3 regions of the Janthinobacterium sp. 61 genome follow, and region 3 is predicted to be linked to each of the others. Evidence: predicted binding sites of a transcription regulator. Region 3 holds the regulator's gene; each other region holds the start of a gene.

Region 1 (3,276 bases), 680 kb from region 3:
AAAAAAGATTTTCCTGGGGCGTCAACGCACTATCGAGCACAGTATGCATGGCCGAGATTTTTTGCTTCACTTCCAGTATCGTCAGCTCCGACAGCGGACCTTGCGGCGACTTTACGGAGAGGAATTCTGCGGCCACGCCCAGAGCGGCCAGCACGGCGATGCGGTCATTGCCCTTGACCTTGCCCGCGTCGCGGATGGCTTTCATTTTGCTATCGAGATAGATTGCCGCTTCGCGCAGCGCACGCTCTTCACCGTCGCGGCACACCATGCTGTAGGACTGGCCCATGATATTGACATCGACACGCGGCATTACGCTTCCCTCTCGTTTTCGGCAATATAGGCGCCCGCTTCCGAAGCGGCTTGCTCCAGGCCAGCTTGCACCAGTTCGGGAATTTTTTCCAGCAACGCTTCCACCCGCTCCTGCGCCTCGCGCATGCGTTGCACATACAGGGCGTTCTCGGCGGCCAGCGCGGCATTGTCCTTGCGCAATTGCGCGTTTTCACGGCGCAGCGCATGGGTCATTTCGGCCAGCAGGCCGATCTTGTCGGATAATTCGTTGAATTCGGAAATCATCCCGCCACTATAGGGCGGACGCTCCATGGGCGTCAATCGAATCACGCCGCTGTCACACATATTTACATCAATGCAGGGCAGTTGGCGGACAATACACACTTTTTCCGGCGCTTTTCGCCAAGTGCGCGCATCTTCCAGCGCCCCGATGGCAGCGTTTACTCGTCGACGTAATCAGGTTCGATATCGAGTCCGCCATAGCGGTTTTCGCAAGAGCGGCGCGTCAGCGTCTGTTGCCCACCCTTGCCGTCAAGCACCATCGTCAAGTCACGGCAAGTGCGGCTGTAGCTGCCAGGTTTGGCGTCCGTCCGCGAGGGCGTCAGGCGCACTGCCAGCGGCACCGCATTGCCCAAGCCCTTGTTGCTCCACTGGCGCGTCTTGCCATCCTCTTCATCTTTCAAAGTGCGCACGGCGGCCGTCAGCAGCGCTTTCTGTTCCTTGGCATTGAGCCTGGCGATGGTGACGTCCGACAGGAACGGCGGATATACGATAGGTGCCGGATCCTTGCCCTGCACGTCCCACTTGCCGCTGTTTTGCGAACAGGTGCGGCGGCTCAGGTCCTGCGACTTGCCGCCCGCCGTGACGACGAATTTCAGGTCGCGGCAGACGTGCGCCTTCAGGCTGTGTTCCGTCATGCCGGAATTGCTGAAGTTATACGTCACTTTCACCAGCACGCCACTGTCGCCGCCGTTGTCCCATACATGTGCTTCCTGGTCGTCGTCATCCTTGTTCAAATCGTTGAACAAGTCGTTCAGCAGCATTTCCTTTTCCAGCGGTGTCAGGGTCGCCACGGTAATCTCGTCGACGATGGTGGGCGTTTGCGCGGCGGCATTGCCCAGGCAGGCCAGGCCGATGAGGGTGGCGCCCAGCAGGCGCAGGGCGGGATGGGAAATCGGGAATGGCATGGTGTTCTTTCTGGTGCAAGTAATGATGTGTGACGATATTGATATGCAATTACAATCATCTTATCAAATTCCATAGTAAAACTCTGTATCCTGCGCGTACAGGAACGCCCCCCATGCGGACGGCATGCTAGAGTCGCTGCTGTTGCTGACGCCCGGGAAGTTGGCTTGCGCCAGCGCAAACCCAGTGCAGATGCAGGCTCTGCTTATCGTGTATGTATATATTCCTCTTGAATAAGCCCTTGAAGTTGACCCATACCGTCCCTATAATTAGCACTCGTTAGTAGAGAGTGCTAACAAACTCTTTCGTAGCAATCCTCAGGACTGATGGTGCTTGCCAGACCACTGCAGGGAACGCTACGCGGCGGGCGACGCCGCGATGCACCACTGCCGGATACAGGCAAGGACAGGATGACTTGGGGTTTGCTTGACCGTTGCGGGCTGCTTTCAACGGCGGTCACTGAAAGCACGTCTGGCGCTGTGCCGGACATGTATTCATTTAGCAACACTTATCCATTGAACTTTAAGGAGTTTTGTATGAATCTGCGCCCATTGAACGATCGCGTCATCGTCAAACGCCTCGACCAGGAAACCAAAACTGCGTCCGGCCTCATCATTCCTGATGCAGCTGCTGAAAAACCGGATCAAGGCGAAGTCCTTGCCGTAGGCAATGGCAAGATTCTCGACGACGGCAAAGTCCGTCCTCTGGATGTCAAAGTAGGCGACCGCGTCCTGTTCGGCAAGTACGCCGGCCAAACCGTCAAAGTTGACGGCGATGAGCTGCTGGTCATGCGCGAAGAAGACATCATGGCGATCGTCGTCAAGTAATTGTTTCCACGTTGTAGACAGATACATCCCGAAACTCAGGAGAATTGAACATGGCAGCTAAAGAAGTAGTATTCGGCGACGCAGCGCGCGCCAAGATGGTCGAAGGCGTCAATATCCTCGCCAACGCAGTCAAAGTAACGCTGGGCCCGAAAGGCCGCAACGTGGTCCTGGAGCGCTCGTTCGGCGCCCCTACCGTCACCAAGGATGGTGTGTCGGTAGCGAAAGAAGTTGAACTCAAAGACAAGCTCATGAACATGGGCGCGCAAATGGTCAAGGAAGTTGCTTCCCGCACCAGCGACAACGCCGGCGACGGCACCACCACCGCCACCGTACTGGCACAAGCCATCGTGCGCGAAGGCATGAAGTTCGTTGCCGCCGGCATGAACCCGATGGACCTGAAGCGCGGTATCGACAAAGCAGTTGCTGCAACCGTCGAAGAACTGGCGAAAATCGCCCGTCCTTGCACCACGACCAAAGAAATCGCCCAAGTTGGCGCGATCTCGGCGAACTCGGACTACTCGATCGGCGAGCGTATCGCTGAAGCGATGGAAAAAGTCGGCAAAGAAGGCGTGATCACCGTTGAAGACGGCAAGTCGCTGAACGACGAGCTCGATATCGTTGAAGGCATGCAGTTCGACCGCGGCTACCTGTCGCCATACTTCATCAACAACCCAGAGAAACAAGTTGCCGTACTGGACAGCCCATTCGTCCTGCTGTGCGACAAGAAAATCTCGAACATCCGTGACCTGCTGCCGGTACTGGAACAAGTCGCTAAAGCTGGCCGTCCACTGCTGATCATCGCAGAAGACATCGAAGGCGAAGCGCTGGCGACCCTGGTTGTGAACAACATCCGCGGCATCCTGAAAACTTGCGCAGTGAAAGCACCTGGCTTCGGCGACCGCCGCAAAGCCATGCTGGAAGACATCGCTGTCCTGACCGGCGGCCAAGTGATCGCTGAAGAAGTCGGCCTGACCCT
Region 2 (3,276 bases), 1.3 Mb from region 3:
ACCCTTGCGGCAGCGGCTGTCGTTGACACGCTCCAGTTTCAGGGTGTCGGTGGCTGTAATGGCGACTTGCTGGCCTGGCGAGAGCACGTGGGTGACGCTGCGCGGCGTGTTTTCCGCGTCGCCGGTGCTGCCGGCCGCGCCGCAGCCAGCCAGCGCTGCCAGGAAGGCAAAAAACAGGGGAAGTAACAGGGTAGGGCAAAAGCGGGTCAGATTAGGCATGTTTTTCCTTTCAGGTAGAACGTCCCTGGCGCGGCGTCCACGCATGGGATAATAATAACAAAATGATATTTTCCTGGCGCACCATAGGCGCGTTGCGGATGAATTGATGCGCCGGCCACGCGGCGCGCCGATTACTGCGTAGAATGGCTGTTTTGAAAATCAGGAAACAACCATGAAAAAAACTGCCCTGGCGAAAAGCGATGCCAAGAAACTGATGGGAAAGATGAATGTTCCCGGCGCCGGTGCATTCGGTAAGGAAGCGGTGGTCGTCGACCGCCGCGAGCAGCGCAAGCGCGATCAGGCCCTGGGCCTGGTGCCATTCGCCGTCAAACTGAACAGCGATCTGGTCTTGCAATTGCAGACACTGGCCAAGGAGCGCGGCGCAGATCTGAATGAATTGGTCGCCGAAATCCTGGTCAAGGGCTTGGCTGCAGCTTAATAAGCTGCCATGTTTATCTGTTGATAAACATCAAGTAATAAAACTAAAAGGCGCCTTGCGGCGCCTTTTGCATTGCGGAATGGCTTTCTTTATACGTAAGCTGCCAGCGCGCCCTTCATTTTTTTCAGCGCCGCCACTTCGATCTGGCGGATGCGCTCGGCCGATACGCCGAACTCTTCTGCCAAAGCGTGCAAGGTGGCGCCGGAACCGTCGTCGTTGGCCAGCCAGCGCGCTTCGATGATGCGGCGCGAACGGGCGTCCAGCTTGGACAGTGCCGTTTCCAGGCCTTCCGATTGCAGGCGCGTCACTTGTTCCGCTTCCAGCACCTTGGTCGGTTCGCTTTGCTCCGACGACAGGTAGGCGATCGGCGAAAACTTGTCGTCTTCATCGTCGGTCGGCGATTCCAGCGCGATGTCGCGGCCGCTCAGGCGCGTTTCCATCTCGATCACTTCTTCGCGCTTCACGTCGAGCAGCTTGGCCAAGGCATCGATCTGTTTCGGCGTCATCGCGTCCAGGCCCGTCTTGTGGCTGCGCAGGTTGAAGAACAGCTTGCGCTGTGCCTTCGTCGTTGCAACCTTGACCAGGCGCCAGTTTTTCAGGATGTACTCATGCATCTCGGCTTTCACCCAGTGCATGGCGTACGACACCAGGCGCACGCCCTGGTCCGGATCGAATCGTTTCACGGCTTTCATCAAGCCGATATTGCCTTCCTGAATCAGGTCGGCATGTGGCAAGCCATAGCCCAGGTAGCCGCGGGCAATCGAGACCACCAGGCGCAGGTGCGACAGCACCAGCTCTTGCGCGGCGGCCAGGTCATTTTTTTCGCGCAGGCGTTTCGCCAGCGAAATTTCTTCGTCGTGGGTCAACATGGGCAGGCGGTTCACGGCCGAGATATAGGCGTCGATATTGCCCAGATTGCCAGTGAACCCGAGGCCCAGCGCATTACTTTTGGTCGGAACCAATGCGGATGTTGCGGACATCATAGTCATGTTTTCTCCCTCGTAGTCTTGCTTTGTTCCAGTTGGCCATGTCACGCGACGTGGCCCGATAGTCTGTTCGTTTTGCGTATTCGGTCTTGCACTTGCAGATCGCGGCTCCATCTATATCTGGCGCTCATGGCGGTTCTGCTGTTGGTATGTCCCTATATTAGCACTCTCTGCTTGAGAGTGCCAATCAGCACATTTAATCGTCCTGATAGCCTAAATGCTATGGCGGTTTGCTAGTTGATAATTTATCTAAAACGCGCCGCCAAGGCGCATGGTTGCTGCAGTGTGTGCACCTGCCCCCTCGCGCCTGAGAGGGCTGCACGGCTCGCTACGACAACATGGCTAGTCTACGGCCTCTGGCTGAAGCGAACCTTAAGAATACTTGCTAAATATCAAGATAACCACAACATGGCGTGGATGGTAAAAAACAAGGAGAGGGTGAGGCGCACGGCGGCGCCTGGGGCGCCGCCGTGGGAGTGACGGTCAGTTCAGGCGCGCCAGGTGGCGCTGTACGCAGAGGAAGGCGCCGATCAGGCCCAGGCCGGCGCTGACGGCCAGCAAGCCGGCCATCGGCAGCGGTGCCAGCGGCACCAGCTGGAATTCGGACGCATACAGGCGGGCAAACTCGGCAATCGCCGTGTTCAGCGGATGCAAGGCCAGCGCCACGGCGCCCAGGGCCAGCGCGCCGGCGCACAAGCCCAGCAGGGCGCCCGTGTAATAGAAGGGGCGGTGAATGAAGGTGTCGGTGGCGCCGATCAATTTCGAGATGCTGATTTCATCGCGCTGCTGCATTACTTGCAGGCGGATGGTATTGAAGACAACAGCGATCACGGCCACGCCCAGGGTAATGGCCAGCAGCAGCAGCACCAGGCGCAGCACGCCCAGCAGAGCCGCCAGGCGCTTGACCCAGGCCGAATCGACTTGCGCCGATTCCACGAATGGCAGATGGCGCAACTGTTCCGCCACCGCATCGACATCCTGCGCTTCGCTGGCGCTGCTGAATGCGTCCAGTTTCAGCACATAGCTGTCGGGCAGGGGATTGTCGCCCAGAGTGCTGAGCACGTCGGCCAGGCCGTTCTTGTTTTTCAGGGTGTCGAGTGCCTGTTCGCGGGGGATGAAGACGATCTTCGCCTTTTGCTCGCCCACGATCTTGCGCATGGCGCTGGCCAGGGCCACGGCTTGCTCGCGCGGCGTGTCGATCTTCAGGAAAACGCTGATTTCCGGATCGACCGACATCTGTTCCGACATGGGGCGTACATTATCGAGCATGGTCAGGCCGGCGAACGGCAGCGACAGGGCGATGGCGACGACCAGCACGTTCAATAGGAAGCCGCCCGGCGACTTGCGCAAATGAATCAGCGCCGAACCCAGCGCGAAGCGGTGTTGACGGAACCAGCCTCTCATGCCTGTTCTCCCTGCGCGTCATCCGGGCCAGGTGGCGGGGCAAAATCGGGATCGGGCGGCGCGAAGACGGGTGCTTGCGTGGCCTTGTCGATGGCCACCAGCTGGCCGTTTTTCAGGTGGATCACGCGGGCGGCGGCGTCGAGCATCTGTTCGTCATGGCTGGAAATGAGGCAGGTCACGCCCACGGAATGAAAGGCTTTCAGGGCGTCGAGCACCTTGTTGGCGCTG
Region 3 (3,276 bases):
TCGGTCGGCAGATTGCCGCCTTCGAAACGTGCAACCTTGCCTTCTTTATCAAAGAACACGACCACGCGGCTGCTGGTGGTTTCGCCACTGCCCCGTGCCAGTCGGAATGGATAATCCCAACGGTCAGCATGGAAAATATCGGTCAGCAGGGAGGTGCCGAGGACGAAACGCACTTGTTCGCGCGTCATGCCCACTTTCAACTGGGCCAGCATCTCTTCGGAGACAAAGTTGCCTTGTTGAATGTCAGGACGATACGGCGAGAAAAACCACATGAATTTCTGCAGCGGCGTAATGGTGGTCGTTTGTGCGCCCTGTTCGGGGACCACTTCCTTGCCTTCTTTTTGGCTGGCTGCCGGCTTTTCGCCAAGGATGCCGCGGCTGGCGCAGCCGGACATGGCGAGCGCGACACAGACCATGCCTGCCATGACTGGTGCTCGAAATGAAATACGGTGCCAGAGAGATGGCAATACAGCCGGTGTTACGCGCATAAATGACCTCAATTGGATGAACAAAACGCCAGGAGTGACCGGCCTGCCAAAAAATGCATATTTTGGCACTCCCCGACAAAACGCTATATGATAAAGCACCTGACCCACATACGAGCAACAAACATGAGTAACAATCCTAGTGATCTCAAGGCAAGCGGCCTGAAAGCCACCCTGCCACGCCTGAAGATACTCGATATCTTCCAGAGTAGCCCGGTACGCCACCTGACAGCAGAAGACGTCTATAAAATTCTGCTGGCCGACAATATGGATGTCGGCTTGGCAACTGTCTACCGTGTCCTGACGCAGTTTGAACAGGCTGGCTTGCTCAACCGCAACCATTTTGAAACCGGCAAGGCAATTTTCGAACTCAACGAAGGTTCCCACCACGACCACCTGGTGTGCCTCGACTGTGGCCGGGTCGAAGAATTCTTCGACGAAGACATCGAAATCCGCCAGCAAAAAGTGGCTGAAGAGCGCGGCTTCAAGATCGCCGAACACGCCTTGGCAATCTACGGCAACTGCATCAAGACGGCTTGCCCGCATAAAACAGCCTGACGCTTGCCGGCCGCTCCTACGGGGCGGCTGGCGCAGCATTGAGCTGCATCAATGATGACTGAGCGCGCTCGACAGTAATTTAGCCGTAATATCGACGATAGGAATGACGCGCTCATACGCCATGCGCGTCGGTCCTATCACCCCCAAGGTTCCCACGATCTTGCCGTTGACTTCATACGGCGCCGTCACCACGCTCATCTCATCCATCGGCACCAGGTTCGATTCGCCGCCGATGAAAATCTGCACGCCCGTCGCCTTGCTCGACACGTCGAGCAACTGCATCAAGCCCGTTTTTTGCTCGAACATGTCGAACATCTGGCGCAGCGAATGCATATTCGATGACAGATCGCTCACGCTGAGCAAGTTGCGCTCGCCGGAAATCACCATGTCGTCGCTATGGTCGGCCATCGCTTCGCTGCCCGCTTCCACGGCCGCCTGCATCAGGCTGCCCATATCGTCGCGCAGCTGGCGCAATTCGCCCTGCAGGCGCACGCGCACGGCGTCGAATGACAGGCCGCCATAATTCTGGTTGATGTAATTGGCCGATTGGATCAATTGCGCCGGCGTGTAGTCGGCCTCCGTCAGCAGCAAGCGGTTCTGCACGTCACCGCCCGGGGCAACGATGACGAGCAGGATGCGCTTTTCGGACAGGCGCAGGAATTCAATTTGCTGGAACACGGATTCCCGGCGCGGACTGAGCACGACGCCGGCAAACTGCGACAGCGACGACAGCATTTGCGCCGCGTTGGCGATGGTTTTCTGCGGCTGCGGCGTCTGCAGGCGCATGCGCGACTCCACCAGGTGCTCGTCCAGATGCCGGACAGTCAGCAAGGTGTCGACAAAGATGCGGTAGCCGCGTGGCGTGGGTATGCGTCCAGCCGAGGTATGGGGGCTGGACACATAACCGAGCTCTTCCAGATCGGCCATGATGTTGCGGATCGTGGCCGGCGACAAATCCAGGCCGGAAATTTTCGACAAGGCGCGCGAACCGACCGGCAGGCCGTCGGCGATATAGCGCTCGACCAGGGCTTTCAGCAGTGTTTGGGCACGTGTATCGAGTTGCATGGTGTAATTAGTTGGACAAATTTTCTATTAAATAAGTAGCAAGACAAGTAGCAGTATAAATAGCAAAAACAGCGGCCAGACGCGCATCCCCGGCGCCTGACAGCTCCTATTATGCACGTTCGCCCGTCCGGCGGCGATCAATCTTCCAGTTGCCCCTGCAGCCACAGCAGCAACTCGTCAAAGTTGGCGCAGATGGCGTCGGGCTGCACGCCGGCGGCCAGGTGGGCGTCGCTGCCCTTGCGGTTCATCCAGACGGCACGCATGCCCGCCCCTTGCGCTCCCGTCACGTCGAAATACAGGTCATCCCCCACATACACGGCTTCGTGCGGGGCCACCTGCAGCGCGGCGCACGCAGCCAGGAAGATGCTGGCATCGGGCTTTGCCACGCCAAAGTCGCTGGCGGCGATGGATACCTTGAAATGCTGCGCCAGGCCGATAATGTCAAGGTCCGCATTGCCATTCGAGATGGAGCCGACCAGCATGCGCTGGCGCATCCAGGCCAGGCCAGGCAAGACGTCGTCATACGGCTGGACGCGGTTGCGCGCGGCCAGGAAGTGCACGATGGCCTGCTCGACCAGGGCGGCATCCTCGCCAGCGGTCTCGAAAGCGGCCAGCAGGCCGGCGCGCCGCAACTCGATCAGGTTGCCATGGAAATGCGGTTGCTCCTTGAGCATGGCCAGACGGTGCTGGCGCAGCACCTCGATGGAAAACTGCTGCGCCACCCTGGGCGCATGCGTGGCCAGCCAGTCGTGCAGCAGGGTTTCGGCGGCGGCAATCACGGGCGCGATGGGCCACAAGGTATCGTCGAGATCGAACAGGATGGCCTTGGGCGGCACGGCGGGTTTTACTGGGGTAAGGGACATGGGACTCACAGTGGATGCCGCGCCACGATGCGCAGGCTGCATCTATTGTCGCACCGATCGGCGCCGCCGACATGGCGGTGCCACCGTAAAATGGGGCCGGGCCGGCGCTTCCCGGCGAAAAATTGTTACAGGGTGATACAAGGCAAGATCATTCGGCTTGCCAGATAGACTAAAATAGGCGCCATTCCAATGCGGCGCCAGCGTCCGCGTTGCGCTACCCAACCTAATTCGTTTTGGAGAATGTATGAAAAATTTGTACCTGCGCTCGATGCTGGCGGCGGCTTGCGCCGTCACACTGGCAGCCT

The links. Region 3 encodes HrcA, which represses chaperone genes, less so after heat shock. Its sites were predicted from a motif close to TTAGCACTCNNNNNNNNNGAGTGCTAA; they were not measured.
Region 1: a site for HrcA is predicted at 1,743-1,769, ahead of groES (co-chaperone GroES). Genes of this name have one in related genera too.
Region 2: a site for HrcA is predicted at 1,805-1,831, ahead of rpoH (RNA polymerase sigma factor RpoH). Genes of this name have one in related genera too.

Annotation. Positions count from the first base shown of each region.
Region 1 covers NZ_PJMQ01000001.1:3,265,625-3,268,900, forward strand. The annotation lists gene CLU92_RS14965 (cell division protein ZapA) at 1-310, opposite strand, end outside; gene CLU92_RS14970 (DUF904 domain-containing protein) at 310-600, opposite strand; gene CLU92_RS14975 (hypothetical protein) at 729-1,475, opposite strand; gene groES (co-chaperone GroES) at 2,010-2,300, shown strand; gene groL (chaperonin GroEL) at 2,351-3,276, shown strand, end outside.
Region 2 covers NZ_PJMQ01000001.1:5,287,939-5,291,214, forward strand. The annotation lists gene CLU92_RS24040 (hypothetical protein) at 1-219, opposite strand, end outside; gene CLU92_RS24045 (hypothetical protein) at 392-658, shown strand; gene rpoH (RNA polymerase sigma factor RpoH) at 748-1,641, opposite strand; gene ftsX (permease-like cell division protein FtsX) at 2,128-3,048, opposite strand; gene CLU92_RS24060 (cell division ATP-binding protein FtsE) at 3,045-3,276, opposite strand, start outside.
Region 3 covers NZ_PJMQ01000001.1:3,946,305-3,949,580, forward strand. The annotation lists gene CLU92_RS17985 (outer membrane protein assembly factor BamE) at 1-488, opposite strand, end outside; gene fur (ferric iron uptake transcriptional regulator) at 612-1,043, shown strand; gene hrcA (heat-inducible transcriptional repressor HrcA) at 1,092-2,108, opposite strand; gene CLU92_RS18000 (HAD family hydrolase) at 2,246-2,971, opposite strand; gene CLU92_RS18005 (hypothetical protein) at 3,216-3,276, shown strand, end outside.